DNA from 3 places in the Bacillus sp. FSL K6-0138 genome. Region 1 is predicted to be linked to each of the others. Evidence: riboswitches for the same ligand, from Rfam matches in the RefSeq annotation. Region 1 holds a riboswitch; each other region holds the start of a gene.
The links. A riboswitch is a leader RNA that binds a small molecule or an ion and turns the genes downstream of it on or off. The one in region 1 is predicted to bind S-adenosylmethionine.

Region 1 (9,944 bases):
AAAAGCGTCTTTTAGCTGCTGATCATTCTTGACGATGACGGGTTCCACTTGTATTCTTCACACTCCTAAAATAAATGTTTCATAGACGGTCCAAGAGCCGTTATCCAACTGATAAAGCAGGTGAAAGCGGTCGATGACTTCTTCGTGGGTCGCGTCTTGCATTTTCAGCGTTCCAAGCACATCGGAGTGCTCATCATCGGAAAGGTTTTGGGCAATCGTCACATGGGGAACAAACGCATACTCCGGTTTGCCTTCCAAAACGCCGCTGTACATTTTTTCGTGCAGCTCGGTTAATTCCCGTGTCGGTTCCGCTTTCATATAAATTACGTTATTAACCGGGGCAAAAGAGCTGAACTTTGTAATCTTCAGTGTGACCGGCGCCATCTCTTTTGAAAGCTCCCTCAGGTGTGCAACGACTTTGCCGATGTCTTCTTCGGACGATTCAAATGGCGCTCTTAATGTGAGATGAGGCGGGATTAAGGCGTAATTCGGATCATAGCGTTTCCGGTAGGAATTTGCAATGTCCTGAAGTTTTTTTGATGGAAATAACACAATACCGTATTTCATTTTGTTCCCTCCTTAGACAATTTGTATGGTCTTAGTATAACAAAGAAAGGCTTTTATTCGGAGAGCTAGAGCATTTTTTTTAAAGCGGGCGTGATTAACGGCTGCCAGTATGTCCATTTATGGTCTCCGTCGAATGTTTCAAAGTGATAGTTCGTGTTCTTTTTTTGAAGCAGTTCTTTCAGCTGTTCATTAGGAGCTGTGAAATCGAGTATCTGGTCGTCTGTCGTTTTGACCGCGGTTTCTTTTGTGCCGATTTGATGATAGATCGAAATGAGCTGCAGGGAATCGGCATCCGCAACTTTTTCGAGCACATGACTGTCGACGTAAGGTGACTGCATGATGACGTTTCCAAACATATTCGGATACTCGAGAGCTGTCATGAGGGAGACCGTCGCCCCGAGGGAATCGCCGATCAGCGTCCTGCCCGATCCGACTTGATATGTCGGATACTCGCGGTCTGTGAAAGGAACCAGTTCATGGGCCAAAAAGCGTTTATAAGCTTCAAATTTCGTTCCCTCCGGATGGTATGTACGCCTTCTTTCCTGCACGTTTTTGTAAGGGACGCCGATCACGATGCACCGTTCGATTTCGCCGTTTTTTATCAGCTCTTCGATCTGCCGGCTGATGCGCCCCAGGCGGAAATAGTCGTGACCATCCTGTGCGATGATAACGTGATATTTGTAGAGCGGGGAATAGCTGGCTGGCAAATAAACCAAAAGCTCCATTTCTTCGCCAAGCTCTTCCGAAAAAAGCGTTTTTTCCTGAATGACTCCTGTTTTTATGGCCAAGATGAACTCCTCCAGAAAGTAGGTTGTTAACGTTTCCATACATTGTATCACGAATGGCGCGAAAATTCTCTTTTTAAGTGTCATTTTCAGCGGGTTCCATAGTTTCAGCTATTCTTCTCATAGCAGGGGGCGGAAGGTCTTTCCGCAGGATAGCCGTATTGTTCACGGTATCTTTTTCTGTCAGCAGTGAAGGTCCCACCAGTTTTTGTCGCTGCCACGATGATTGGCGTGATGGACGATGCATCGCAAGGAATCCTCTACACAAGGGTCTTCCCAGCAGCCTTTAAGTTCTTCCAAACGGTTTAGCAAATCAGCGCCTGTTTCATTCTTTATGTCATCAAGAGAATAAAAGCCGAGATCAACGGCACATTGGGCCATCTTCGGCCCAATTGAAGGAACCGTTTGAAACTGGGCGAGCGCTTTTATGTATTCCGCCCGATCTAGAGGGGAGCCGAGCGTCTTGGCAAGGTCTGCAATCTCCATCTCTGCCGTATCTTTTAATTTTATCTTGGCTGCCCTTAAGTTGGCCCGTTCATGATTTGTCAAAGGGAGTTTTATATATTCACCTCTTTTACATTCCTAACACGGATATAAACTGAGTTGAATCGCTTTTTTCCTCTATCCACGTTTGAAATTCGGAGATCATTGAGATCAGCTGTTTGATGTTTGCTTGATGGTTTTCCAAAAACTCTTCCTCCGAGTAAACGAACGGAAACCCTAAAACATCTTTCAATGAATGCGGGTCGGGATCATTGATTAAATTTTGCTTCATTACTTCCAATTCCTTCATAATCAACTTCCAAGTATCTGTATCCATTTCATTGAAAGCAAAATAATCGAATGGTTTATAGCACTTTTCAAAGGCTGGCATCATATAGCCGAAGTTGTCTCCTGTAAAGTAAATCGAAGACGTGTTCCAACACTTGCCCCGGTATTTATCCGGAAGAATCTCTATGTAACAAGAGCCTTCGAGGGCATCCGTACCATAAATGATTTCTATCATTTTATCACCTCTTTATTTAAATGTATCATAAGCTAAGCTGTATCTTGTACTTAAACTTATGGGGAAAGGGACGCCAAAACTGCCTGCATAAAGATTGAAAAAAGACTCTTGAAAATTCTCCTGAATTGGGGTAAAGTAAAGAACAATCAGAAAATTAAACACTTTCTTATCACGAGAGGTGGAGGGACTGGCCCTTTGAAACCTCAGCAACCTGTTGCACTTGACGATGTCAGTGCACCAAGGTGCTAAATCCAGCAAGCGTTATGCTTGGAAGATAAGAAGAAGCGAATAATACCCCTTCTTCTTATGAAGAAGGGGTTTTTACTTTTTAAAGGATGGTGTCATATGACTGAACATGTACAAACAACACTGGCGCAAATCGGAAACCGCAGTGATGAAATAACAGGAACCGTCAATCCCCCGGTTTATTTCTCCTCCGCTTACAGGCACAGAGGAATCGGAGAATCCACGGGGTTTGACTATATTCGTACAAAAAATCCGACAAGACAGCTTGTCGAAGACGCGATCGCAAAGCTTGAGGGAGGGACGCGCGGCTTTGCGTTCAGCTCCGGCATGGCCGCCATTCAAACGATTATGGCGCTGTTTCAAAGCGGAGACGAACTGATCGTTTCCTCGGATTTGTACGGAGGGACATACCGCCTGTTTGAAAACGAATGGAAAAAATACGGGCTGCGCTTTTTGTACGACGATTTTTCAGACGAAGACTGTATCAAGTCAAAAATTACGGAAAACACAAAGGCCCTTTTTGTAGAAACTCCGACAAATCCGTTAATGAAGGAAACCGATATCAAAAAAGTCGCGAAAATCGCCAAGGAGCACGACTTGCTGCTGATTGTCGACAATACGTTTTACACTCCGGTATTGCAGCGGCCGATTGAACTTGGCGCCGATCTTGTCATTCACAGTGCAACAAAGTACCTCGGCGGACACAACGACCTATTGGCAGGGCTCGTTGTCGCGAAAGGAGAAGAGCTGTCAGAGGAAATGTTTCAGCATCAAAACGCGATCGGCGCGGTTTTGTCCCCGTTTGATTCGTGGCTCTTGATGAGAGGGATGAAAACGCTCGCCCTCAGAATGAAGCAGCACGAGGAAAACGCCCGGGAGCTCGCCTCATTTTTAGAGGAGCAGGAAGAAGTTGCAGACGTTCTTTACCCGGGAAGGGGCGGCATGCTGTCATTCCGCGTTCAAAAGGAAGAATGGGTCAACCCGTTTTTGAAAAGCTTGCAAACGATTTGCTTTGCCGAAAGCCTCGGCGGGGTGGAAAGCTTTATCACGTATCCGGCGACGCAGACCCATATGGATATCCCTGAGGACATCCGGATCGCCGGCGGCGTCTGCAACAGGCTGCTGCGCTTTTCCGTCGGAATCGAACACGTATCCGACTTGAAGCATGACCTGAAGCAGGCATTGCAAAAAGTAAAAGAGGAGGCAGTGCAGGCATGACGAAGGGTAACTGGACGCTCGAAACAAAACTCGTACACAACCAGGCGAAAACGGATGCGGCGACCGGAGCAGTCAGCGTGCCGATCCAGCATGCATCGACCTTTCACCAGGCGTCTTTTAACCAGTTTGGCGAATACGATTACAGCCGTTCCGGAACCCCGACGAGAAAAGCGCTTGAAGACGCGATCGCAGAGCTTGAAGGCGGGACGCGCGGCTTTGCTTTTTCTTCGGGAATGGCCGCCATCTCTACCGCCTTTTTGCTTTTGTCAAAAGGGGATCACGTTCTTGTCACAAAAGATGTGTACGGGGGCACATACCGGATGATTACAGAGGTGCTGAGCCGCTTCGGCATTGAGCATACATTCGTCGATATGACCGATCTGAATGAAATTGCCTTAAACATCAAGGAAAACACAAAAGTCATCTACCTTGAAACACCTTCAAATCCGACGCTCGGGATTACGGATATCAGAGGCGTCGTCAAGCTTGCAAAAGCGCACGGCTGCCTGACATTCCTTGACAACACGTTCATGACCCCGGCGCTTCAGCGGCCGCTTGAGCTTGGGGTTGATGTCGTGCTGCACAGCGCGACAAAATTTTTAAGCGGGCACAGCGACGTCTTATCAGGGCTTGCCGTCGTCAAGGACAAAAAACTCGGCGAAGCGCTTTATAAACTGCAAAATTCGTTCGGAGCTGTTCTCGGCGTCCAGGACTGCTGGCTCGTGCTCAGGGGATTAAAAACGCTCCAGGTCCGCCTTGAAAAAGCAAGCAGAACGGCCCGGCAGCTCGCCGAATTTTTTGAAAAACATCCGGCTGTCAAGCGGGTGTATTATCCAGGACTTTCTTCACATCCGGGCGCCTGTGTGCATAAGCACCAGTCAAACGGCGCCGGGGCGGTGCTCTCATTTGAACTCGAGAATGCCGCAGCCGTCAAAACGCTCGTCGAACATGTCACGCTCCCGGTCTTCGCCGTCAGCTTAGGCGCAGTCGAGTCGATTCTTTCATATCCGGCGAAAATGTCGCATGCCGCAATGCCGAAAGAAGAGCGGGAAAAACGGGGGATTACCGACGGTCTTTTAAGGCTCAGCGTCGGCGTGGAACATGCAGACGACTTACAGGCGGATTTTGCCCACGCCTTGCAAGCCGCATCAGGCACGCTCGCCCATTCGTCATAGCTTTACAGAAAGCCGGGGAAAAACCCCGGCTTCTTTGCCGTTTTCAGAGGCCGGAAAATCAGTTTCCGATCAAGGTCCCGACATATTGCCGATGAGATAGCCGAACACCCCGATGAGCAGGATCGGGGCGACAGCCTTTGGCGATTTCCATCACCGCCGCTGTCGTCAGATCTCCGCCTGATGCGTTGCAGGCTAACAGGATTTCTTCGAGCAGAAAACGGAGCACCTTGCCCGCGGCCAATGAAACGAGTGAGATTCGTCATCACAACGACAAAAACAAACCCCAAAAGAAGCGGGCATTCATTAGAATGATCTGAAGACGGCGGCTGATCCATACAAAATAAACATTTTGAAAAAAAGTAGTTGACGAAACGATATAAACTGCATATAATAGAACTTGTCAGTAAGACAAATACCCAGTGAAACACATCATGATTCCGTAGCTCAGCTGGGAGAGCGCTACCTTGACAGGGTAGAGGTCGCTGGTTCGAGCCCAGTCGGAATCATACGAAAACCCTTGCGCAGCAAGGGTTATTTTTTTCTATTTCTGATAACCTTTTTCAGGTTAATATGTTAAAAGCCCTGAAGAGTATAAAAAAAGAAAATAAACAATACAACAAATGTTACGGCAATGACAACTTCTTTAGTATAGTTTTTGTCATCTTCCTGCTCTTGTCTCCGTTTTCTCACCCTCCATCCTATACTTTTTTTATACCTCTTTTTTCTTTTCATCTTTTGTCACGATTAATCCCTAAATTCACTTTTTTACTCAATTTCCCTTCTGAATAACTGAATTAGAAATGGAAAAGTTATTTTTGTTCATATTCATTCGGGAGGTCGGACTATTGAGAAAAACTTTTTTTGTTGCTTGTATTTGCATCGTGCTCTCATTTCTGAATTCTGTTCATCTGGAAGCTCAGAATATTAACAACAAAGATATGTATGATGCATTTCTCACCTTATTATATCCTTATGCAAGCAAAGTCATTAAACAAAGCTATGGGTTATATGATGCAAAAATAATATCCATTGAACGTGTGAACATGGGGAGAACAGAAGATGAGAAAAGAATAAATGATGGTTCATTCGATTTTATAGTAAAGGTTCAATACAGAACTTTCACTGGTCCTCATCACCCACCTGAAACAATTGAGGAGCTGACCTTTAGAATTAAACCAGATGGTGTGAAATATTGACAAGCAGAGCGGTTTATATAGCGAGGGAGATGCGACGGTTACTTCATTCTGTATGACAACTGTCAGGAAGCGGAACGTATATCGTCCAGGTGTTCTGTTTTAAGAATTCAAAAAAGAAAATCGATTGGAAGCTTTAATTCTGAAAAGGTTCGGATAAAAGAGGGCTTCTCTTGAGATGAAGCCCTCTTTTAAGGCTCTCTAGTACTTGGATACCTCATAGGTCAGACCATTAGACAAGTTCCGTCGTTGTTTTCATTTTTCGAGAAGATGTTATAATGAAAAGCCATGAATTGATTTGAAGAGGGGAGTTTCGATGCATTGCATAACTGCATGCTTAAAAATCAAAAACCTGGGTGAAATAATGAAGGAATTCAAAAAACTTGAGGAAGAAACTAACAAAGAAGAAGGATGTATTAAATTCCATGCTTATCCGCTTGAACCATCAGAACGCAAAATAATGCTTTGGGAGATTTGGGAAAACGAAGAAGCTGTTAAAGCCCATTTCACAAAAAAACACACAAAAAACGTTCAAAAACAAAAAATAACGGAAGTAGAATGGTTAATGAAAAGCAATGTAAATGATTAAAAGGCTCCTTAACATGCGACATTCAATGACTAGAATCAACCACTTGTAGTTAATTGGTAAATTGTTGTCCAACTCTGCCAACAATCAGACATCATCAGATGTCCAACAAAAGGCTCTGAAATAAAAGAGCTGATCAGAATCGAATATACTCGTTCAGAAGGCGACAGGAGAGAGGCCTCTGGCTCTTAGCACGGTCAGTAAAAAGCCATTCTTGAGATTCGAGAATGGCTTTTTATTTTTTTTCACGATTCAATCGGGGTTAAAAAATCCGACTGTATATGGTCATCTCCCATTAAGTAAATATTTTTTATCTATAAACAAGACCGCCATCGGTCAATATCGCCTGACCAGTAATATAATCCGAATCATCTGAAGCTAAAAAAGACACTAAATTAGCAACATCTTCAGGTGTTTGATATCTTTTTAGAGCAATTTCTGAGGAGAATTTTTCAAAAGCTTCCCCTGGTTTAAGGTCACTGCTGTATTTCACCATTTCTTCATCAATTCTATCCCACATTTTTGTTTTTGCAACGCCAGGACAGTATGCGTTTACAGTTATTTTATATTTTGCCAGCTCTTTAGCGGCTGAATGTGTGAAAGATTTTACAGCATGTTTAGTCGCAGAATATGTGCCAAGCATTTCAAATGATTCGTGACCTGCTATGCTGCAAGCATTAATGATTTTTCCTTTTGTTTCTTGCTGAATAAATTGTTCAGCGGCAGCTTGAGTGCCAAAAACCACGCCATTTACATTAATTTTGAATAATCTATTAAGCTGTTCTTCAGTAATTTCCAAAAATGGAGAAACTGCATCGATACCCGCATTGTTTACAAAAACATCTAAACGGCCAAAGGCATCTACCGATTCTTTAACTAAATTGAATTGATCCTCTCGTTTAGATACATCCCCTTTAACACCGATAACATCAAAGTTCTTTTCTTTTAATTCTGAAACAGTTTCGTTCAGTAATGCTTCATTTATATCATGTAGTACGACACGAAAACCGTCGTGGCATAGTCTCTCCGCTATGCCTTTCCCTAATCCTCCAGCAGAACCGGTAACAATAGCTACTTTTCTCATGGAGATCTCTCCTTTTGTTAGAAAATTATGATAGGTTTTGTCTATTTTAGTATAACAAAACATACGGGACGAGTCCGAAGCAAAGCTAATGTATAACTTGACATTGTTGCTTTGCTGCAATGATTAAGTATCTCTCTTTGTTTAACAACAAAAAAGAGGCGCGTTTTTTATCTGATCGCCATTTTTGCTCCTTTTTTAGCTTACTCAAGGCATCAATGTACGATTTCTTTTTATCCCGCGTATAGTTTAATGATGAAAACAAAGTTAACTTGGCAAGAAACCTTCGTTAGGCAATTGCACAATTATCCATAGACAATCTGCAAGAACGCAAACAGTCAAATACAATCTTAATAATATAAAAAAGGAGTGATAGGCTTGTTTCATCGTCAATATCCTGTACCCGCATATTCCTATCCTATAAACCCGTCTTTTCCCATAAACCCATATCCCGTTTATGCCAGTGGCCGTCCGTGTCCCGTATTGCCTCCCGGGGCCTGCCAATATATATTGAATGATGAAGGTTATTGTGAATTGGTTTGTATCCAGTAGAAGCATGCTCTTTAAATGAGGAGTATTGCAGCTTTCCGCCAGTGATCAGCTATCGGTGAAGGCAAAATTGCGTATGTGACCCACAAGGGGCTGCAGCCCTTGCCTCTACAAACGCCGAGGAAGCGCTGCCCATATATGATATCGATCATATAAACCACTAATAAAAATATTTTCAATAGAAACTGAACAAATGGCAGCCTTTATGAATCCTCGCATGCCGATGGAAATGGCGAAAGCGTTGGCTTCATTTCGATACCGCGCGGCAAAAGAGAAGCGTGCTCAGACGTCTACAGCAGTTCAAGAGTTGACTTGCAATTCTCCGACAAGCTTGAAGCAGTTTTAGAAGAGAATACTCGAAGGCGCTTTGCTGCTCGCATCTATCAAAGTAAAAATGCAATTGATAATGCAAGAAAGACAGACAGTTCCTAAAAAAGAACCTGCCTGTCTTCTGCTTACCCTTTTAAAAGAAATTCGTTGCCGTCTTCATCGCTGAATTGCACGTATGTGCCCCATTGCATTTCCTGCGGCTCTCCTTTAAACTCCACTCCATTCGCTTTCATCTTTTTATATGTTTCGAGAACATGATCGCATTCAAATACGATGGATGCTCTCATATTTTCAGAGCCTTTCATCATTGCCTTCGGGTAAATGACTAAACGAGTCTGGGCATTTTGCGGGGCGACTTCAAGCCAAAATGCTTCCGGTCCCATCGGGTGTTCTGCCACAACGTCAAAGCCTGCTTTGTTGGTCCAAAAATCCTTCGCCTTTTGTTGATCCTCAACGTATACTGCAACAGTTCCTACATTCGTGATCATCAGAAATTCCTCCTTCAATCAATGTCAATTCCTATAGTAGTAAAATCCGCTTTATTCATCTTGTAAAAAAACGACGTTGGTTCTTTTTTTCTAATATCCAGTTTTTATACTCTTTCGGAGTCAGACCTATACATTCTTTAAAGTCTTTTGAAAAATGAGCATAGTCATAGTAGCCGAATTCGTGCATACAATCATGAAGGTCTATTTCGGGAGCGAAAAATATCTTCAACCGGACTTGATTAAACCTCGCTACTTTGCTGAGCTTTTTTGGAGACAGACCCGTCAGCTCCAGTACTTTTCGTTCAAATTGCCTTTGAGAATAATGACTCCTTGAAACCAAAGTTTGTATGTCTTGTTGAACAGGGAATTCATATAATTCAGTTAAAATTCGAATAAAATGTTTATCAACAAAATGGTTTTGTTTGAATGTATCTAACATAAATTCATGAAGTAGCGTCATTTCTTCTATTTCAACGCCCTTTAATCGGCTCTCCATTTGTTCAATGATGCTTTGTTTAAATAGTGAGTCAAGAGGCAAAAATTTGTCCCTCAGTTCCTTTATATCTGTATCAACCCAAAACTTTAACCCCCAAGGTTTTAGACGAATGCCGAATAAGCGGATGTTGCCGTGTGCGGTTAATCGATGGTAATGCGTTAATGACCCTATTAAAAAAGAAGTATCCATTAATTGATTTTGAACTTTGTACTTTGTGCCAAAAT
Region 2 (9,944 bases), 2.0 Mb from region 1:
CTATTTTTTCTATATCAAACAGAGAGCTGCTTTTCCTTTCGGCCATATAAATATGCTGTTCCTATGCTGATCATCAGCAAAACGAGCAGAACAGCCAATAATGCCTGCATGCTGAAAAAATCAACGATCATTCCGCCGAACAGCGGCCCGATCATTCTTCCTCCTGTCGCCATGCTGTTGACGAAGCCTTGGTAAAACCCTTCTTTCCCCCGCGGTGCGAGGCGGTTTGCGATCGTCGGAACAGCCGGCCAGACGAGCATTTCCCCGAGCGTCAGCACGATCATCGCGCCGAGGAAAACCCGGAAAGATTCAGCGGCAAACAGCATGCCGTAAGCAAACATAAAAATGATGAATCCGCTCACGATTTGTTTTTTTAGCGAACTGGCGAATCTGTGGACAAACATTCCGGTAAGCGGCTGACCCAGGACGATGAGCGCACCGTTGACCGTCCATAGCAGACTGTACTGCCCGAGCGATATGCCGAGATCCTGCGTATGTGAAGCGATCGTTGAAGACCATTGGGAATAAGCGACCCAGCCGAGAAGATAGCCCGTACATACGAGCATGAGGGCTGAAAATCTTGATTTTCCGCTTGCGCCGGCAGCATGATCTACAACGGATGACTGTACTGCACGTTCTGTGCGGATATGTCTGAATCCAAAACATGCAATCGCGAAAAAAACGGCATAAAGCATCGCATTCGCAAAAAAGACGTAAGCGAATGAAAATGATGCAACGACTCCCCCAAGCGCGGAACCGACAGCGACCCCGGCATTTTGCGCTACATACACGGCATTAAAAGCCTTTCTGCCGCCTTCGGGCCAAACCGCTCCGGCCATTGCGTAGCATGCCGGAAACACAACACCCGACCCGAATCCGACAGCTGTCAACAAGAGGATATAAGCCGTCCAGCCATGAAAAAACACGAGGGCGGAAAGGCTGACAAACGTGATCACGATTCCGATAATGACGGATTTGAAACCGCCGATTTTATCAAACAAATAACCGCCGCATAAATTTCCGATGACATTGGCTCCGGAGTTGAGCATCAATACAAATCCGGCTGCGGTTAACGATTTCCCTAAATGGTCGTGAATATAGATAGTGTTCAAAGGCCACAAAAAAGAAGACCCCGTTACATTGATAAACATCCCGATGATCAGCATCCATAACGTACGCGGCACTGTGTTTTCCTTCTTTCTGATTTTCGTTCCTTCTAGATTCTATTCGTTTTGGCCATTTTTTTCAATGGAGGGAATTCGGTTTTCCTTCATAAAAAAACCCCTTTTTAGAAAGGGTATTTTTTATAATATTCAGAAAAATACTTTAATCTCCGCTGCTTAGATGGGGCGGGGTTTGTATTCAGGGTCCGGGCCATCGTGGATTTTTATCCTGTCCGGCTCAGCACCGCTCCCGTCCCGCGGATGTTTTACAGTTCCTGGCTGTTCGAATGCCGGCGGACGTTCAGCCCCGTTTCTTACGTCCATTGGCGAACCCGGCTCCCCCATAAAACAGCCGGTTTTTTTGTCATGTTTCTTATTTTGAAATTCCGCAAACACCCCGTTTTGAAACTGACCGGCGTAAGGCTTTTCCCCGCGATTCGGCTGAAAGAATGCCGCAAATCCAGCCGTTTTTGCGGACTGAATATCAAAATACTGTTCTTCAGCAGAACCGATTTTAATCGTCCGGCTGCCGCTTTCTGTTCCGTTTGCACATGAAATGATGAGCGTAATCACTCCTGCCACCCCAAGCGCGCCTGTTAAGGCCGAAAATTTTATCACGTCAAACGCCTCCTATCATAAAAAAGCGGAAAAAGTTCGCAGATTCGGGAGAACCGGTCCATATTGAATCGATCATAATAATCGGAATTTCAGCTTTCCTTTTTTCTATCGGCGATTTCGCACTTCGTTTTATATGCAATCTGTTTTTCGGCGGTTCTCCCGCTCCCCTGGAAAACGTCGTCCTATGGAACAGAAAGCGAAGAACGAAAAAAAGCCGGCAAGATGCCGGCTCCCTGAGGCTGTCCGATGACATGTATGTCTTGAGATTAGAAACCGGCACAGCGGCATCTACGTTGCCGTTAGAAGCTGTATGTTCGCATGCCGCTATTCGGTCATCCATTTCGGCTTTCCGAATCCGGCGAATTCTTTGTCGATCGTTTTTTCGAAAGCCTCCGATTTGACCGCTTCTTTTAAATCTTTGGCGAATGGTTTATCTTTGTTTTTTCCGTCGACAACGATTTGGTTGCGGTAGCGGTCAGGCATGTTTTCAAGCGCAAGGGCATCCTGCAACTTCATGCTGGCAGACAGGGCGAAATTGCCCGGTACGGCGGCGATGTCAAGATCTTCAACCGCCCTTGGCAGGTTGGCGGATTCGAGCTGCTTAAACGTCAGCTTTTTCGGATTGTCCGTGATATCGCGTTCAGAAGCTTTCAATGTATCGATGCCGTCCTTCAGCTTGATCAATCCTTGATCCTTAAGCGTTAAAAACGCCCTGGCAGCGTTAGCCGGATCATTCGGTATAGCTACTTGTGCCCCCGCCTTGACCTCTTTTAGCGATTTATACTTGGATGAGTACAGACCCATCGGTGCGGTCGGCACCGAAATCAGAGCGGCGAGATCTTTGTTGTTTTCCTTATTGTAAGCTTTCATAAAGACTTCATGCTGAAACAAATTGGCGTCAAGCTCGCCTTCCGTCAATGCCGTATTCGGCTGCACATAATCTGTAAATTGAACGACATCCACTTGATAGCCTTTTTTCTCAAGCTCAGGCTTAATCGCTTTTGTGACCATATCGTAATAAGGGCCTGCGGTTGCACCGATTTTAATCGCCTTGCTTCCGTTTGCCGCGCTGTTTCCGCATGCGGCAAGAAGGGCAAGTGTTCCCGCCAATGCAAGTGTTCCCCACAATTTTGTCCATTTCTTCATTCCAATCTCCTCCTCAACATAAAAAAACTCTTCCAGTCCGCCTGAAAGAGTCGATCACTTATCTTTCAGAATGCGTCTGACATTCTGCTGGATTTAGCACCTTGCTTATGCAGGTTGCTGAGATTTCACAGGGCCAGTCCCTCCATCTCTCTTCATAAGTTACATATTTGATTCCCTTCATTCTACGTATGAATATTGAGATTTGCAAGAACTTTTTCAACTTAATGAGTTAAAATATGAATACAAGAAGAAAGGAGACCCAAAAATGGAATTTTTCTATGCAATCGGATTTTTTTCCATCATTTTTTCGCTCGGCTATGCTGTTTTTCATTTGATCAGAAAAAAGTTCTTTTCGCCTGACAAACGATTCTCCAAAAAAATCTTTTATCCCTTTCTGATAGGCGGTTTTCTCCTTTGCGCTGCGACATCACCTTATACGGATCAGAAAACATACGCCGGGGAAAACGAAACGAAAGAACAGACGGCTCAAATCAAAGAATTGACGTCTGAGAAAACGTCTCTTTCAAACGAAATCAAATCATTAAAAGAGCGGATTCAAGAAACGAATGAAACATTGGCATCCGTAAAAACGGAGAACGAAACGTTAAAAAAAGAAAATGAGAACCTGCTCAAAGAAAAGGACAAGCTCGCGAAAGATAAGAAATCAGCAGAGAAAAAACTGGCAGGCGTCCAAAAGAACAGCGCAAAAACGAAGCAGGCCCAGGCAGATAAGCAAACAGAAGCTGCTTCAGCCGGGCAGAATAAAAGCTCAGGCTCTTCCAAAAAGACCGCAGAGCACAGTCAGGAGTGCAACATTAAGGGAAGCGTCAACAAAATTTATCATACGCCTAGAAGTACATACTATGACCGCACGAAAAACGTCGTCCAATGGTTTTGTTCTGAACAGGAAGCACAAGACGCGGGATACAGACCGCCAAAACGTTAAAAAAGCCGGCGCGCTGCCGGCTTTCTTTCTATAATTCTCTTCTTAACGCAGTCAGCACGTTCGTTCTCGTCGCTTTGACGGCCGGATTCAATCCTGACAGAATTGCAACCCCCATACTGATGACAGTCGCAATGATGACAAGGCTCACCGGAATATAGGAGAACGTGATGCTGAAATCCTGTGCGCTCCCTTCGCCTTGGGAAACCGATGACAAAATCACGGGGAGAAGCTTGTTCACCAGGAAGCTGACACCGTATGAGATGATAACGCCGAATACAGATCCGATGAAGCCGATATAGGCGCTTTCCATTAAAAACATTTTGCGGATGACGTTCGGACTCGCACCGATCGCTTTCATAATTCCGATCTCCTGGGTCCGCTCCGTGACGGCCATTGTCATCGTGTTGAAAATGCCGATCGCAGAAATCAATACGGCGATTACCCCGACGAAAATCAGTCCGATTTTAAAAGCCATAAAAAGCAGGTTGACGCTGTCCAGCTTTTTCGTGACAGAATCGACGAAGAAGCCTTTGTCTTCCATATCTTTCGTGAGCTGATCGACATGTTCAAAGTTGTCCGCATAGACTGTCAGTTCTTTTTCTATATCACCGCTGTCTTTATCCGCTTTCAGAAAATCGGTAATCCCTTTCTGCATGTCATTGCTGACATAGACGCTGGAATCGCTCACCCAATCGTAAGAAGGCTTTTCCATTACCCCGACAACCTTAAAGTCATACGTTTTTTCCTTGCTTTTTTCTCCTGTCTTTTCATCTACCTTCTCAATCTTTAATTCTATCGTCTTGCCGAGAATATCTTTTTCATATCCTTTAGGTTCTTTTATGTCATCTGGATTGTTTTCTTGCTGCTTTTGATATTCTTTCGCTTCTTTTTTCGTCCACAGCATCTTGCCGAAATGATAGCCGACGACGATTTCATTCGGCGATTTCGCCACGCGTCCGCGGTCCAGTTTGATGTTCGCTTTTTGCTCTGCCGCCATATCGGTAAGCATCAAATAACCGATTTGCTCATTGGTCCGATTGCCAAATTTGGCTTCTACAGGCGCCATCACTCTTGTACGTTCAATAACGGCTGCTACATCGCCGCGTTTCTCAAAGTCTTTTAAGTCTTTCTTTTGAACAGGCTTGTCGCCTTGCCCTTCTTTTCCTGCGACATCGATTTTCGTGACAATCTGATCTTTCATCAGCTGCTCGGTCATCGACTTTTGCAGCCCGAAGCCGACGGAGGCGAGCACGATTAAAAACGCGCAGGCCACCGTTGTCGCCAATATTGTCATAAACACCCTGAGGCGGTTTTTCTTCATGTTTCTTCTGATGAATTTCAGCTGGTCCTTAAACTTCAACGGTCTCTTCCCCTTTCTCCAACACCCCGTCAAATAAACGGAATTTCGTATCTGCGATCGACGCCACCTCGTCATCGTGGGTAATAATAATGAACGTGATGCCTCTTTCTCTGTTCAGCTGCTTGATGAATCCGAGGATTTCCTGCTCTGTTTCGGAATCAAGGCTTCCCGTCGGCTCGTCCGCCAAAATGATCGACGGGTTTAAAATCAGCGCCCGCGCGATGCTGACGCGCTGCTGCTGTCCTCCGGAAAGCTCGTTCGGATAATGGCCTGCATGGTTTTCAAGGCCGACGCGGCGCAGCATGTCATTCACCCTTTGCTTGCGCTCCGCCGGACGAACGCCTTTTAATGTAAGGGGCAGCTCGACGTTTTCAAACGTCGTCAGACTCGGAATCAGCTGAAAGCTTTGAAAGATAAAACCGAAATGTTCAAGGCGAAACTCCGCCCACTCTTTTTCGCTGAATCCCGTCACATCCGTACCGCCGATCATGATCTTTCCTTCTGTCGGCCCAATATAGCCGGAAATCAGGTTTAACAGCGTCGATTTCCCTGAACCGCTCCGCCCGACGATACAGGCGATTTCTCCTTTTTGGACGGTAAGCGAGACGTCCTTCAATACTTTGATTTCGTTTTCCCTTCCTTTTTTTCCGATTTTGAATGAGTGGTGAATATGTTCTATGGTAATCATTTTCTCTATCTCCTCTCCGCGGTTTACAGTCTCGTTTTTTTGAAAATCAAGAAGTAGCTGAGCAAAAATCCGACAACTGAGCCGATGATCATCCCTATGATGTAGCTTATAATGTTTTCTGAAGCGGCCAGGCCAAAACCGAAGATGCCGAATAAGATGACGAGAATCTGAATCGGTCTCTCCATCTGCCTCCATAAGAAAAAGTGTCCGTTTCTCTCAACCGGCTGTTTCAAAAAACAGAAATAGCCAATCACATAAAACAGAACGCCCATAATAAGCGGAATGAACATAACCAGCCTGTTTTCATCCAAAATGCCGAAATGATCGAGGTATATAATCGGTGTGATATAACCTAAAAAGTCCGAATCCATAAAAACACCGCTGTCAACTATTCCGAAAAAACGGAGAATAACCTGAATATTGGATATCGGAAGCCCGATGAGCAAATACGGCAGAATAGACGCCGAAAAAGCAACGACCAGCTGCCCCAATATGTTGCCTGTCATCGTCCCGGCCGCCATCACCAAAGAATAAACCATAAAACTGAAAAACATGGCGCCTATAAAAAGGACGTGAAAATTATGCACCTCCGGCTTCAGCACGGTGACCATCAAGTATGAGAGTAAGTACGATAATAATTGCGCTGACAAAAGAACAGATGCGCCAAACACAAACTTTGTCTGAAAAACCGTGACCCGCTTATAAGGAAGACTTAATGTGAAATCGAGCGTTCCTTTGCTCCGTTCAAAGCCCAACTGGCTGAGTGCAAGGATGACTCCCCCTATCCAAAACATCTGGACAAATGTTCCGGTTGGATATTCTATGACAAACTCGCACTGTAAATCTTTAAAGGCTTTTTGATCCTCCAGACACCCCTGATAAGATAAATAACCGTTCAATATTGTAAGCGGCTCGCTGAGCATAATGGCGGCAAAGACGATTAAAAAGAGCCATTGATGCTGCTTCCACTCTTTATAAAGCAATCCGCGGTCTACCATCTTCGCTTCCCTCCAAACTTCGCGATGAATACTTCCTCAAGGCTGACAGGAAGCTCGTTCCACACCTTAGGAGACAGGCTTTTGAGAAACTGCCTGCTTACATCGTCTCCTTTCGGAATGAGCACTGTATAAAACACGCCTGTATGGTCTAAAACAGGTATGTCTCTCTCCCTGATCTTTACATTGACGTCTTCTTCAAACGCCATTTGAATCTTGATGAAGTCTTCTTTCAGATCGTCAAGGTCCATGACGTTTGACAGCGTATTGTCTTCGAGAAAGCCGATCCGGTTGCACATCCGCTCTATATCTTCGAGCCTGTGGGATGTGATCAGAATGGTCGTATTGTGTTCGGCCACTTCATCGACCATCAGCTGAAGGACGTCATGCCTTGTGACCGCATCGATGCCGTCTGTCGGCTCATCAAGCAAAATGACGGCAGGGCGGATGGCAAATGACAAAATGAGCGACATTTGCTTTTTCAATCCTGTCGACAATTCCCGGTATTTTTTAGTTTCAGAAATCCCGTAGCGGTTCATTAATTCGTTTGCATATGTAACATCAAAGTCCGGATATATGCCGCGCAAAATCGCAACGAGCTGTTTGTAGCTGTATTTCTCAAAAAAAGGATTTTGCACCGGCATGTACATGATGTTTCGCTTTACCAACGGGTGATCCTTGATTTTAATGCTGTCGAATAAAATGTCTCCCTCGTCTGGAAGAAGAATCTGCTGGATAAGGCGAAGGAGCGTCGTTTTTCCCGAACCGTTTCTGCCGAGCAATCCGAATATTTCTCCTTCTTCGAGTTTTAAAGAAACGTCTTTGAGCACTTCTTTACCATCGATCGTTTTTGATACATGCTTTAACTCAATCATCTGCCGCGCCTCCTTTCACCTCTTCGCTGATTTCCGCGATCCATTCATATAGCTTCTGAATGTCGATTCCGGCGTAGTGTGCATCGATGATCAGCTGTTTTAACTGCTCTTTCATCATCGTGATCTTCCCTTCATCAAGCGTGACTTTCGCGTTTTCTGAAATGTATGTCCCTCTTCCACGCAACGTTTCGATAATCCCTTCGCGCTCAAGTTCTTTATAGGCTTTGCTTACCGTATTCGGATTTGCAATGATGATCGTCGCAAGCTCTCGGACAGAAGGAAGCTTATCTCCGGGTTTCATTATTCCTTTTAAACAAAGCTCTTTCATCTGCTGAATAATCTGCTCATAAATCGGAGTCGAGCTTCTCGGATCGATTTGGATCATCTATCTCCCTTCTTTCTCATTCAATCTCTTCAATTCATGGGGCCTCTTTAAATCTTCAGAAAAAACGCGCTCCCCATATTTTCCTGAAGCATAAAACCAAGCGTTGCAAGAACAAACAAGAAAGAGCAGGCGATGATAAACGCCAGTACAACCATTGGCTTCTGTGCTTTTTTATGTTTATCACTCATGAAAGAAAGCTCCTTTCAACTTGTGTATGAATTGTATTACTCGATGTAGTACACTTAATACAATAATTATACACAAATGATTTGTCAACAATTTTCCCAGAAAAAAAAGACCCTTTAAAAGGGCCTTTCATACGATCTCTCGAGGATCATATTATTTTGAAGGGCTTGCAGCTGAAGCCTTTTGCGGTAAATTTCCTCCCTTTGCTGTGGATTGGCAAACAGTGAGAGTTTATTTAAATCGTTGACTGCATTTTCAAGCATCAGCTGCGCATTGCTGTACTCTGTCTCATTGTAATGTTCCTGCTTGCTCGCAGTTTCAAATTGAGTCAAAGCATAATCGTAAGCATCATCGCTTCTTTGGATGTGTTCTCCGACGGATTGTCTTGTAGCCAAAGAAAACCCCTCCTTAATGGAAAAATTCCATCGCGTTTAGTTTTGCCCTATCCGCCCATGATCAATAAAGAAAATAATGGAGAAATGGATTTGTTCTCATCCGCATTATTTGCTACAATTTTAGGATGCCATCTACTACAAGGAGGAGCCTGATTTGCATCAGAACAACCCTTTTCCGTATACGAACAGCGAAAAACGATATCATACATGGAATTATCACTTAAGAAATCATTTCGGACACAAGGTCTTCAAGGTTGCCCTTGACGGCGGGTTTGACTGCCCGAATCGCGACGGCACGGTCGCACACGGGGGATGCACGTTTTGCAGTGCGGCCGGAAGCGGCGATTTTGCGGGAAATCGCGCAGACGATCTCATCACCCAATTTCATGAAATCCGGGACAGAATGCATGAAAAATGGAAAGACGGCAAATATATGGCCTATTTCCAGGCTTTTACGAATACGCACGCACCTGTCGACGTTCTCCGTGAAAAGTATGAAACCGTCCTCGGCCTTGACGGGGTTGTCGGACTCTCGATTGCGACGCGTCCTGACTGTCTGCCCGATGATGTCGTCGAATACCTTGCCGAGCTGAACGAACGGACATACCTTTGGGTGGAGCTCGGCCTGCAGACCGTTCATGAACGGACAGCCGCTTTAATTAATCGGGCCCATGATTACGAATGTTACGTCGAAGGCGTAAACAAGCTGAGAAAACACGGCATCAGGGTCTGTTCCCATATCATTAACGGCTTGCCGCTCGAGAACTACGATATGATGATGGAGACGGCAAAAGCCGTTGCCGATTTAGACGTACAGGGAATCAAAATCCACTTGCTTCACCTCTTAAAGGGAACACCGATGGTGAAGCAGTATGAGAAAGGCAAGCTGGCGTTTCTTTCCCAGGATGAGTATGTCAAGCTCGTCTGCGACCAGCTTGAAATTTTGCCGCCGGAAATGATCATCCACAGAATTACAGGCGACGGCCCCATCGAATTAATGGTCGGGCCGATGTGGAGCGTCAACAAATGGGAAGTGTTAAACGCCATTAACGGCGAGCTTGAAAAACGCGGCAGCTATCAAGGAAAATGGTACAAAAAAACGAAAGAGGAAGCCATGTCATGAAACTGAAGAAAATCCTTCCATATGCAAAAGAATTGCTGAAAACTGCCGCCGGGGAAGGCGACAT
Region 3 (9,944 bases), 310 kb from region 1:
AACGGCGTCCGTTTATATGAAGCGAAAGCCGTCACCAAATCGTTGGAAGACAGATTCCTGGAAATCACCGAGGAACGGGAGGGGACAAAGCTTGCTTAATCTGATTTGGAACGAATGGATCAAAATTTTCAACCGCAAAGGAACCTATGTCATGATCGGAATCCTGCTGATCGTCGTTATCGGGATGGGCATTCTAACCAAGACGATCGGAGAAACAGACCCGAGTACGCACTGGAAAAAGGAACTGGCTCAGGAAAATGCCGATATGAAGAAAGAGCTGAAAAGTGTCAATAGCCCGACGCTTGAAAACAACTATAAAGAGTCGATTGCCATTAATGAATATCGAATTAAACACGATTTGCCGCCGGAAGACGGGACGTATTCGGCAATGTCGTTCATTAGTGATGCCGGGGATATGATTTCTTTGATCGGGTTGTTTGTGATTACGGTTGCGGCGGGAATCGTCGCAAACGAATTCAGCTGGGGAACGGTGAAGCTGCTCGTCATTCGGCCGATCAGCCGCTTTAAGATTCTGTTATCCAAATACATTACCGTTTTGCTTTTGGCGTTGGCCTTGATTGCGATTTTGTTTGCAAGCGCAGGTATTACGGGTCTCGTTTTGTTCGGAGCGGGAGACGGGAGCCAGGTCCATTTGGCATATGCAAATGGAAATGTTAAAGAACAAAGCCTGATCTTGCACCTGGCCGGGAGCTATCTGCTTCATTCGATTTCTCTCTTGATGATGTCGACGATGGCATTTATGATTTCGGCGGTATTCAGAAACAGCTCGCTGGCCGTCGGGATATCGATCTTTCTGCTCGTCATGGGCGGCACGGTAACCAATCTTATTGCGATGAAATTCGACTGGGCGAAATACATTTTATTTGCCAACACTGATTTAACGCAGTATGTCGACGGAACGCCACTTGTGTCAGGCATGACGATGGGGTTCTCGATTGCAGTCTTGGCGGTCTATTTTATCATTTTTCAAGTGCTTGCATTCGGCGTGTTTACAAAAAGGGACATCGCTTCATAAGCAGAAAAAGCACGGCACCGTTTAGGCGCCGTGCTTTTTTATAAAAATAAAAAGACTGCTGACAAAGTCAGCAGTCCCGAAGAAAAGCTTATTACGCTTTTACTACGTTAGAAGCTTGTGGTCCGCGGTTTCCTTCAACGATTTCGAAAGTTACGGATTGGCCTTCTTCCAAAGTTTTGAAGCCTTCGCCTTGAATAGCAGAGAAGTGAACGAATACATCGTCTTGTCCTTCAACTTCGATGAATCCGAAACCTTTTTCAGAGTTAAACCATTTTACTTTACCTTCTAGCATGAAATTTCCTCCTAAAGCGATAACGCTTAAATTCACTATTCTTGCTCTGAAACAAACTTCCAAGACGAAAACTCTTACAAAACTTTCTTCTTAAAGATAGTTCGAACAAAAATAATTACCTTTACTTTACCAGTGTTTAAGGGAAATTACAACTGTTTGAACGCAATTTTTTTAAAAAAGTAAAAAGCCGCTCTCAGCGCCGGAAATTGGGCTTTTTTTGAAGCGCATATGAGCCCGAAAATGTTAAAAATGCGATTGACAACATTCCGAAGAAGCTGTAAAGTTAGGTAAAACTTCACACTTTCATTACTTCTTATTAAGAGAGGCGGAGGGAATTGGCCCTATGAAGCCTCGGCAGCGGGTTCTGCATGATGCAGAATACTGTGCCAACTCCAACAAGCCGAAAAAGGCTTGGAAGATAAGAAGGTCGGATGCACTCTTTATTGCTAATGAGTCTAAAGGCTTCTTCTTATTTTCTAAGAGGAAGCCTTTTTTGTTATCCAAAAAACAGCGGAGGGATCAACATGATTACATTCGAGGGCGTGGAAAAGGTCTATGACAGAAACGGGCAGAAAATCCGGGCGCTTGACGGCATTGACCTTCATGTCGAAAAAGGGGACATCTACGGGGTCATCGGATTTAGCGGAGCGGGAAAAAGTACGCTGATCCGCTGCGTCAATTTTCTTGAAAAACCGACGGCGGGAAAGGTTTTCGTCGGCGGACGGGACTTGACGTCCTTGCCAAAAAACGAAATCCGCTCGGTTAAACGGAAAATCGGAATGGTTTTTCAGCATTTTAATCTATTAAATTCGAAGACGATTTTTGCGAATGTGGCGGCTCCGCTCACGCTCGTCAAAACACCGAAAGCCAAAATCAAGAAAAAGGTGACGGAGCTGCTCCGCTTTGTCGGTCTTGAGGATAAGGCTGACGCCTATCCGGATCAGCTTTCAGGGGGGCAAAAACAGCGCGTCGGCATTGCGCGCGCGCTTGCGACAAACCCGGAGGTTCTGCTTTGCGATGAAGCGACATCAGCCCTTGATCCGCAGACGACGAGCGATATTCTCAAGCTGTTAAAGCAAGTCAATGAACAATATAATATTACGATTCTTTTAATTACCCACGAAATGAATGTCGCAAGGGAAATCTGCGACAAAGTCGCGGTGATCGAAAAAGGGAAAATCATCGAATCGGGCAGCGTGTTTGACGTCTTTTCCGCCCCAAAAACCGAAACGGCGAAAAACTTTATCCGTTCGGAGATCGATTTTGAACTTCCGGAATCGATCAAAACATTGAATATCAAGCACCTTTACCGATTTCAATTTGTCGGGGAATCGTCAGGAAGGCCGTTTCTCTCCCAAGTATCAAAACGCTTTGACGTGGACGTCAATATTCTTCACGGCACGATAACAGAGCTGCAGGGAATTCCGTTTGGAAGCATTACGGTCGAACTCGCGGGCCAAGACGAAGAAATTGCCAAGGCGCTCGATTTTATCAGGCAAGCAAACATTCAAGTTAAGGAGGTAAAGTGACATGCTTGTAACATATGACCAAATCATTGATGCCTTGATCGAAACGATTCAAATGACGGTGTTTTCGCTTTTGTTTTCAAGCGTGATCGGCGTTCCGCTCGGGATTCTCCTCGTGGTCACGAGAAAGGGGCACCTTCTCGAAAATACGGCACTGTTTACGGTTGTCAATGTTATCATCAACATTTTCCGGTCTGTTCCGTTTATCATTTTGATGGTTGCCCTTATACCGCTGACACGGCTGATTGTGGGGACGTCGATCGGCACGTGGGCCGCGGTTGTTCCGCTTACGTTTTATGCAGGGCCATATATCGCAAGGCTTGTTGAAAATTCGCTTTTGGAAGTCGATCCGGGGGTGATTGAAGCGGCTGAAGCAATGGGGGCGACTCCGCGGCAGATCATTTTCAGGTTTTTGATTCCCGAAGCGCTCGGTTCTTTAGTGCTAAGCTTTACGGTAGCGACAGTCGGCCTGGTCGGCGCTTCGGCGATGGCAGGTGCGATAGGCGCCGGAGGACTGGGAGATTTGGCGATTACATACGGCTATCAGAGATTTGATACTGTGACGATGATCGTGACGGTTGCGATTCTGGTCATCGTTGTCCAGGGATTGCAGTCATCCGGTAATGTGCTAAGCAAAAAAATAAGAAGACGATAAAAAGAGAGGTAACCAGCTATGAAAAAATTTGCTTTCATCACGATTGTTCTTTTCATCTTAAGCGTGTTTGCAGGCTGTTCAAATTCCGAAAGCGGGTCGATTAAAATCGGTGTCAGCGGAACGGATACGAGGGTGTGGGATTTTGTAAAGAAAAAAGCCGAAAAGGAAGGCTTAAAAATCGAAATCGTCAAATATTCGGACTATGTACAGCCGAATATGGCCCTGTCGAGCGGGGACATCGACGCAAACGCCTTCCAGACGATATCGTATTTCAATTCATTTAAAAAAGAGCGCAACCTTGATTTATCGCCGATCGGAACGACGATCATCGCGCCGATGGGCATTTATTCGGATCATTACAAGTCGGTTAAAGAGATTCCGGACGGAGCAAAAATCGCTGTGCCGAATGAAGCGACAAACATGGGAAGAGCGCTTCTCCTATTGCAGCAGGCGGGTTTAATTAAGCTGAAGGACGGCTTTGACGGGAACGGATCGCTTGACGTGATCAAGGAAAATCCGAAGAAGCTTCAGATCACGACAGTGGCTGCCGAACAAACGCCGCGGGTGCTCCAGGATGTCGCAGCCTCTGTCATCAACAACGGAATCGCCGTTGATGCCGGACTGAATCCCGTCAAAGACTCGATAGAGCTTGAAGACGAAACGGCAACGCCTTACATCAATATCATCGCGGCCAGAACCGAAGACAAAAACCGCGAAGACTTAAAAAAGATCGTCAAGCTTTATCAGTCTGACGATACGGCTGAATTCATCAAAAAAGAATTTAACGGAGCCCAGATTCCGGCATTTGTACCGCTTGAAAAAATCGGAGAATAAACTTTTTGAGAGAATGGCGAATATCGTTAATTCCTACTTGACCAATAAGGTTTATTGTACTATAGTTTTCTAATGTAAAAAAATTCTGGGGGGCATGTGTTTTATGGCATTTTTGGTTATTTTAAATATTTTCATCCTGCTTTGCTTGATGGCGCTCCTCTATATCATGCAAAAAAAGCACGTTTCGTTTTCGAAGAGGGTGTTTACTGCGCTCGGAATTGGAATCGTCTTTGGGTTTGCTTTGCATTTTATATATGGTTCGTCTTCAGAAACGATCACTCAGACATCAGATTGGTTTAATATAGCCGGCAGCGGCTATGTCAAGTTTTTGCAGATGGTTGTCATGCCGCTTGTGTTCATTTCGATCTTAGGGGCATTTACAAAGCTTAAACTGACAAATAATATCGGAAAAATCAGCAGTCTTATCATCGGGATTCTGATTGCAACGACCGCTGTCGCTGCGGCGGTGGGGATCGCATCAGCGCTCGCTTTCGATCTTCAGGCCGTTCAGGTGGACCACGGCAGCGCAGAGGCTTCAAGAGGCGCGGAGCTTGAACAGAAGTCTCAGGATATGGAAGCCAAAACGCTTCCGCAGCAAATCGTCGAGCTGCTGCCGGGCAATCCGTTTTTAGACTTTACGGGAGCAAGACCGACGTCAACCATCGCAGTCGTTATTTTTGCCGCTATTCTCGGGATGGCATACCTTGGCGTCAAGAAAAAACAGCCGGAGCAAGCCGAGCTCTTCAAAAAGTTGGTTGATGCCGTCTATGCAATCATCATGCGTGTCGTCACGCTGATTTTAAGGCTGACGCCTTACGGGGTATTGGCGATTATGACAAATACGATCGCAACAAGCGATCTCGACAGCATCGTCAAGCTCGGTAAATTTGTGATCGCTTCTTATGCGGCGTTGATCGTTATGTTCATCATTCATTTGCTGCTGATTACGTTCAGCGGACTGAACCCGGTGACTTACGTGAAAAAAGTATTCCCTGTCCTGATCTTTGCATTTACGTCAAGATCAAGCGCTGGGGCTTTGCCTTTGAACATTAAAACGCAAAGAAGCCTCGGGGTTCCTGAAGGAATTGCGAACTTTGCCGGATCATTCGGGCTGTCGATCGGCCAAAACGGCTGTGCGGGAATATATCCTGCAATGCTGGCGATTATGATCGCGCCGACTATCGGACAAAATCCGCTTGATCCGTCATTTTTGGTCACCGTTGTTGCCGTTGTTGCGATCAGCTCCTTTGGCGTAGCCGGTGTCGGCGGCGGTGCAACGTTTGCGGCGCTTCTCGTGCTGTCTGCTTTAAATATGCCTGTTGCTCTTGCAGGCTTATTGATTTCGATCGAACCGCTCATTGACATGGGACGTACGGCCCTTAACGTCAGCGGCAGCATGACGTCCGGCCTGATCACAAGCAAAGTGACGAAGGAGCTTGAAACAGACACGTATCAAGACCGAACTAACATCATCGAAGCTGAAGTATAAAAAAAAGAGCCCGCACCGCTTTGATATGCTCCCCTAAAGGTAGACAGATGAAATAAAAAAATCTGTTTGCCTTGGGGGAGTTTTTTCATGGCTGGAAAATGGTTTTCAAAAGAAGAAAAATTGAATATTCTATCAGAATGTGATCAGGGCAATAATTCGGTGAAGGAGATCGCAGAAAAATATGGCATTCATGCCGAAACGATTCGTGAATGGAGAACATCGCATGATATGGCGGGTGTGGAGAGTTTGGAACGTTCAAAGCGCCATAAGTTCTATCCCGCAGAATTAAAATACAATGCCGTGAAAGACTTCTTATCCGGACGCTACTCTCAAAGAGAAATCTCGAGAAAATATAAGATTTCCAGTAAATCCGTACTCATGAAGTGGGTTGAGCTTTATAATGGTCATAAAACGTTAAAAGACAGCGGGAGAGGAAGGAATCGTTTGATGACCAAACGGAAGAACGTTTCATTGGAAGAACGGATTGAGATTGCGAAGGATTGTCTAGCTCATGGAAAGGACTACGCCAGATCAATGGAGATTCATCAAGTCTCCTACCAACAGGTGTATCAATGGGTGAAAAAGTATCAAGAAGGCGGAGAAGAGGCCTTAAAAGACAACCGAGGGAAACGCAAAACCGAAGAAGAACTGACACCTGAAGAAAAAATTCAACGGGAAAACAAACGGCTGGAACAGGAAAATGAGCGTTTGCGCGCAGAGAATGCGTTCTTAAAAAAGTTGGAAGAGATCAAAAGGAGGCGGTTCTAAGTCAGGTTCGGTACGAAGATCGATATCTCGCCATTTTAGAGCTGAATCGAAAAGAAGGCTTTTCTGTCCAAATGTTATGTGAGATTGCCGAAGTTTCGCGCCAGGGGTATTACAAATGGAGGAGCCGAGTACCTTCAGCGAGAGAAAAACAGAATGAAAAGATTATCGCCAAAATGGCGCTACTTCACGAACAAATTGGCGGTATCTACGGATACCGCAGAATGACCTTAAACATGAACCGCCGCTTTAAAGAGCGCCTCAATCATAAGCGCATCTATCGGCTGATGAAAATTGCCAAGCTGGAGTGTGTCATTCGGCGGAAGAAAAAACGTTACGGCAAAGCGACGCCTCAACATGTGTCCGAAAATATCCTGAATCGAGAGTTTAAAGCGGACAAACCAAATCAAAAATGGGTGACTGATGTGACAGAGCTAAAATACGGCCATCGGAAAGCGTACCTCAGTGCCATTTTAGATCTTCATGAGGGAATGGTCGTGTCTTATGTGCTGGGGAAATCCAATAATAACGCCCTTGTGTTTAAAACCTTGAACCAAGCGCTTGAGGCAGCCCCAAACGCACGTCCTCTCCTTCACAGCGACAGAGGTTTTCAATACACGTCCCACCAGTTTAGAAGGATGATTGAAAACGCAAATATGACACAGAGTATGTCCCGCGTCGGCCGCTGTATTGATAACGGCCCCATTGAGTCGTTTTGGGGGAAATTAAAATGCGAGAAATACAGACGGAATTCGTACGAGACATTTGAGGCACTTCAAAGCGCAATTGATGAATATATCCACTTTTACAACCACGATCGTCTACAAGAAAAACTAAACGGCCTCAGCCCAGTGGAATACAGGGCTAAAGCCGTCTAGTGTGTTTTAGTTATTTCCACTGTCTACTTGACAGGGTGCAGATCACTTTTTAAGCGCGTGCGGGTTTTTTTAATGCATATGGTTCGTATGGCTCTGCGCCTGTCCGTGCTGATGTGCGGCGTTGTGACTTTCCGCCATCTGTCCGGAAGCCTCCTGGCCGTTTGCTGCGCCGTACTGGTGCTGGGTGCTGTTCTGATTGCTTTGCATTTGGTTTCCTTGAGTGAACGCCTGTTTAATGAAATCGGCCGGGTTCATCATCATGTTTTTCGCGGAGCTGTTATGACGCTGTCCGCCCATTCGGCCTGCAAACATGCCGGTAACTCTCTTGCGAAGCTCCGGGGAAAAAGCGAGGGTAAGAGCAGCAGATCCGAAAACTAAAACAGCCGGGTGAATGCCTGTTTTTCTTCTGAACAAAGGGATTACCTCCTTTTTATGTATACCATCCCCTTAACGTCTTTGTTTTATTCTCAAGTCCCGGCGGCTGCGCGTAACCGGTGTTTTTCAAAAAAGCTGAAAATCGCGGTAAATACCATATCTCTGTTTTCCTTTTTTGAAAAACCGTGCCCCTCATTTTCCATGACGATGTATTCAGGCGTCCTCCCCAAACGCTTGAGCTGTTCGACGATCTGATCGGATTCTTCCTTTACGACGCGGGGATCGTTAGCTCCTTGAATGATCAGCATTGGCTTTGTCATTTGCTCCAAGTAGGTGATCGGCGAGTCGGCCGTCATTTTTTCCTCATCACGCTCCGGATGACCGACCCACTTTTCCATAAGGGGACGCCAAAAGTCAGGCACCGACTCGACGAACGTAAACAGGTTGCTGACACCGAAAATATCGACGACGGCGCGGAAATACCCGGGATGCCTCCCGTGCAGGAGAAGTACCATATATCCCCCGTAGCTTCCGCCCATCAAAAACAGCTTGTCCCTGTCTGCGAGCTTATTGTCAATCAGCCAGTCGATCCCTGATACCATATCGAGACGCGGCCCTTCCCCCCAATCCTGCTCCACCATTTGATAAAACGTGTAGCCGTAGTTCGCCGAGCCCCGGAAATTCGGCGCGAATAACTGGTAGCCCATTTTGGCCGCAATTTGAAAGATATTGAAAAACCTGAATCGTTCGGAGTCTTGCGGTCCGCCGTGAGGCCAAATAATGGTATAGCCGTTTGCCTCTTGTGGAACAGGTTTAAACAGCAAGCCTTCAATCGGCAGCCCGTCAAAAGACGGATAAGTGACGATTTCCGGATAGGAGAGCTCGTCTTCAGAAAACCCGGGAACCTGGTTCTTTGTTAATTGTCGCCATTCGGTGTCATTTTTCGCCTTCATATAAATGTTGGCGGGCTTCGTCGGAGTCGACCCGAGAACATAGAGCGATCCGGACTTTGCACAGACGACTTTGGTAATCGATGTGCACGGGCAATCGATGGCGCGGCTTTCTCCGATTGCTGTGTCATACTGATACAGCAGATCTAGGACGCCTTTTTTTCCGGTGACATAAAGGTTTGTTCCTTCCGGGTCTGCATAGATCGATGTGATTTCTGTTTTGTCGAGCGAAAGAAGCGGGGTGAATGTATTGGTTGAGATGGTGTATGACGCAAGATAGGAAAACTCGGAATCGTAATTCGTTGTCACATACAGTATGTCATCTGAGTGAAAATATGATGAATGGACCATGTGCGGCTTTTTTTCATCGGGAACGACCGCTTTCGCGTGTCCGTCCCTGGTTTGAAGCATACAGACGGAATGGCTGTTGACAAATGACACATGGATGCTGACGGCTTTCTCGCCCGGACTTACATCGCTGAGCAGCGATGGACCGTCTTTTCCTTCAAAAACGAGCCGTTCTTCACCTGTCTGCAAATCGTACTTGTATGTATTCAAAAATGTCGGGTTGCTGCTTTCAGATGAATAATAAACAGCATGTTTTACAGGGATCGGCGAAAAATGGCGGTCGAGCTGGTTTCCGTTTAAAAGCCGCATTTCACCGCCTTTGGATGGGAAGCGGTATAAACAGCTTTGTTCATCTCCGTCGTTGTCAAACCCGGCAAAGAGCTCTGAACCGTCTTTGCTGTAGGCGATTCCGCTTGAATCCTGATTCAAAAAGGTGAGCTGATAAGGATAGAGATGAGGAAGATCCATCGCCCACAGGTTTGATTTTCCGTTGATATTGGTATCAAAGACAAGCTGCGTTTCCTCAGGATGGACGGCAAAATTGGTAATGCGCAAAACGTCAAATATTTGTTTCGCCTTCTTCAATGCATCGGTATGCTGCACTTCTCGAAGCACCTCCAATTTTTGTATGTCTTCAAAGATCATCATAACAGATTTGCGGGTATAAAAATCGTGCTTTGTACGAATAAATAACACGAAAAAGAAAAACCTATAGGTAAATCATTAAAGGAGGCACTTTGTTCATGTTCAACAAGAAAAAAAGCGCAATTGCCGCTTTTCTTCTCCCGTTATTATT

Region 2: another riboswitch for S-adenosylmethionine. It lies ahead of MHB78_RS06785 (MetQ/NlpA family ABC transporter substrate-binding protein); the one in region 1 lies ahead of MHB78_RS17150 (methionine biosynthesis PLP-dependent protein).
Region 3: another riboswitch for S-adenosylmethionine. It lies ahead of MHB78_RS18730 (methionine ABC transporter ATP-binding protein); the one in region 1 lies ahead of MHB78_RS17150 (methionine biosynthesis PLP-dependent protein).

What each region holds. Positions count from the first base shown of each region.
Region 1 covers NZ_CP150286.1:3,226,606-3,236,549, reverse strand. The annotation lists gene MHB78_RS17175 (GNAT family N-acetyltransferase) at 1-48, opposite strand, end outside; gene MHB78_RS17170 (YjcG family protein) at 58-567, opposite strand; gene MHB78_RS17165 (esterase family protein) at 633-1,355, opposite strand; gene MHB78_RS17160 (helix-hairpin-helix domain-containing protein) at 1,536-1,838, opposite strand; gene MHB78_RS17155 (hypothetical protein) at 1,927-2,358, opposite strand; SAM riboswitch class I at 2,522-2,639, shown strand; gene MHB78_RS17150 (methionine biosynthesis PLP-dependent protein) at 2,704-3,822, shown strand; gene metC (cystathionine beta-lyase) at 3,819-4,997, shown strand; partial or broken gene MHB78_RS17140 (DUF819 family protein) at 5,056-5,316, opposite strand; tRNA gene MHB78_RS17135 (tRNA-Val) at 5,431-5,503, shown strand; partial or broken gene MHB78_RS17130 (hypothetical protein) at 5,571-5,694, opposite strand; gene MHB78_RS17125 (DUF3888 domain-containing protein) at 5,843-6,193, shown strand; partial or broken gene MHB78_RS17120 (putative quinol monooxygenase) at 6,469-6,779, shown strand; gene MHB78_RS17115 (acetoin reductase) at 7,087-7,860, opposite strand; gene MHB78_RS17110 (VOC family protein) at 8,862-9,224, opposite strand; gene MHB78_RS17105 (helix-turn-helix domain-containing protein) at 9,280-9,944, opposite strand, start outside.
Region 2 covers NZ_CP150286.1:1,216,100-1,226,043, reverse strand. The annotation lists gene MHB78_RS06795 (MFS transporter) at 15-1,184, opposite strand; gene MHB78_RS06790 (hypothetical protein) at 1,341-1,781, opposite strand; gene MHB78_RS06785 (MetQ/NlpA family ABC transporter substrate-binding protein) at 2,106-2,927, opposite strand; SAM riboswitch class I at 2,983-3,088, opposite strand; gene MHB78_RS06780 (hypothetical protein) at 3,193-3,873, shown strand; gene MHB78_RS06775 (ABC transporter permease) at 3,902-5,233, opposite strand; gene MHB78_RS06770 (ABC transporter ATP-binding protein) at 5,223-5,921, opposite strand; gene MHB78_RS06765 (permease) at 5,945-6,919, opposite strand; gene MHB78_RS06760 (ABC transporter ATP-binding protein) at 6,913-7,791, opposite strand; gene MHB78_RS06755 (GntR family transcriptional regulator) at 7,784-8,176, opposite strand; gene MHB78_RS06750 (hypothetical protein) at 8,224-8,364, opposite strand; gene MHB78_RS06745 (YtzC family protein) at 8,479-8,757, opposite strand; gene MHB78_RS06740 (TIGR01212 family radical SAM protein) at 8,912-9,880, shown strand; gene MHB78_RS06735 (class I SAM-dependent methyltransferase) at 9,877-9,944, shown strand, end outside.
Region 3 covers NZ_CP150286.1:3,537,972-3,547,915, reverse strand. The annotation lists gene MHB78_RS18745 (ABC transporter ATP-binding protein) at 1-99, shown strand, start outside; gene MHB78_RS18740 (ABC transporter permease) at 92-1,036, shown strand; gene cspD (cold-shock protein CspD) at 1,128-1,328, opposite strand; SAM riboswitch class I at 1,639-1,753, shown strand; gene MHB78_RS18730 (methionine ABC transporter ATP-binding protein) at 1,853-2,857, shown strand; gene MHB78_RS18725 (methionine ABC transporter permease) at 2,859-3,509, shown strand; gene MHB78_RS18720 (MetQ/NlpA family ABC transporter substrate-binding protein) at 3,528-4,343, shown strand; gene MHB78_RS18715 (L-cystine transporter) at 4,447-5,832, shown strand; one part of gene MHB78_RS18710 (IS3 family transposase) at 5,920-6,577, shown strand; one part of gene MHB78_RS18710 (IS3 family transposase) at 6,577-7,475, shown strand; gene MHB78_RS18705 (hypothetical protein) at 7,545-7,889, opposite strand; gene MHB78_RS18700 (S9 family peptidase) at 7,943-9,733, opposite strand; gene MHB78_RS18695 (YhcN/YlaJ family sporulation lipoprotein) at 9,892-9,944, shown strand, end outside.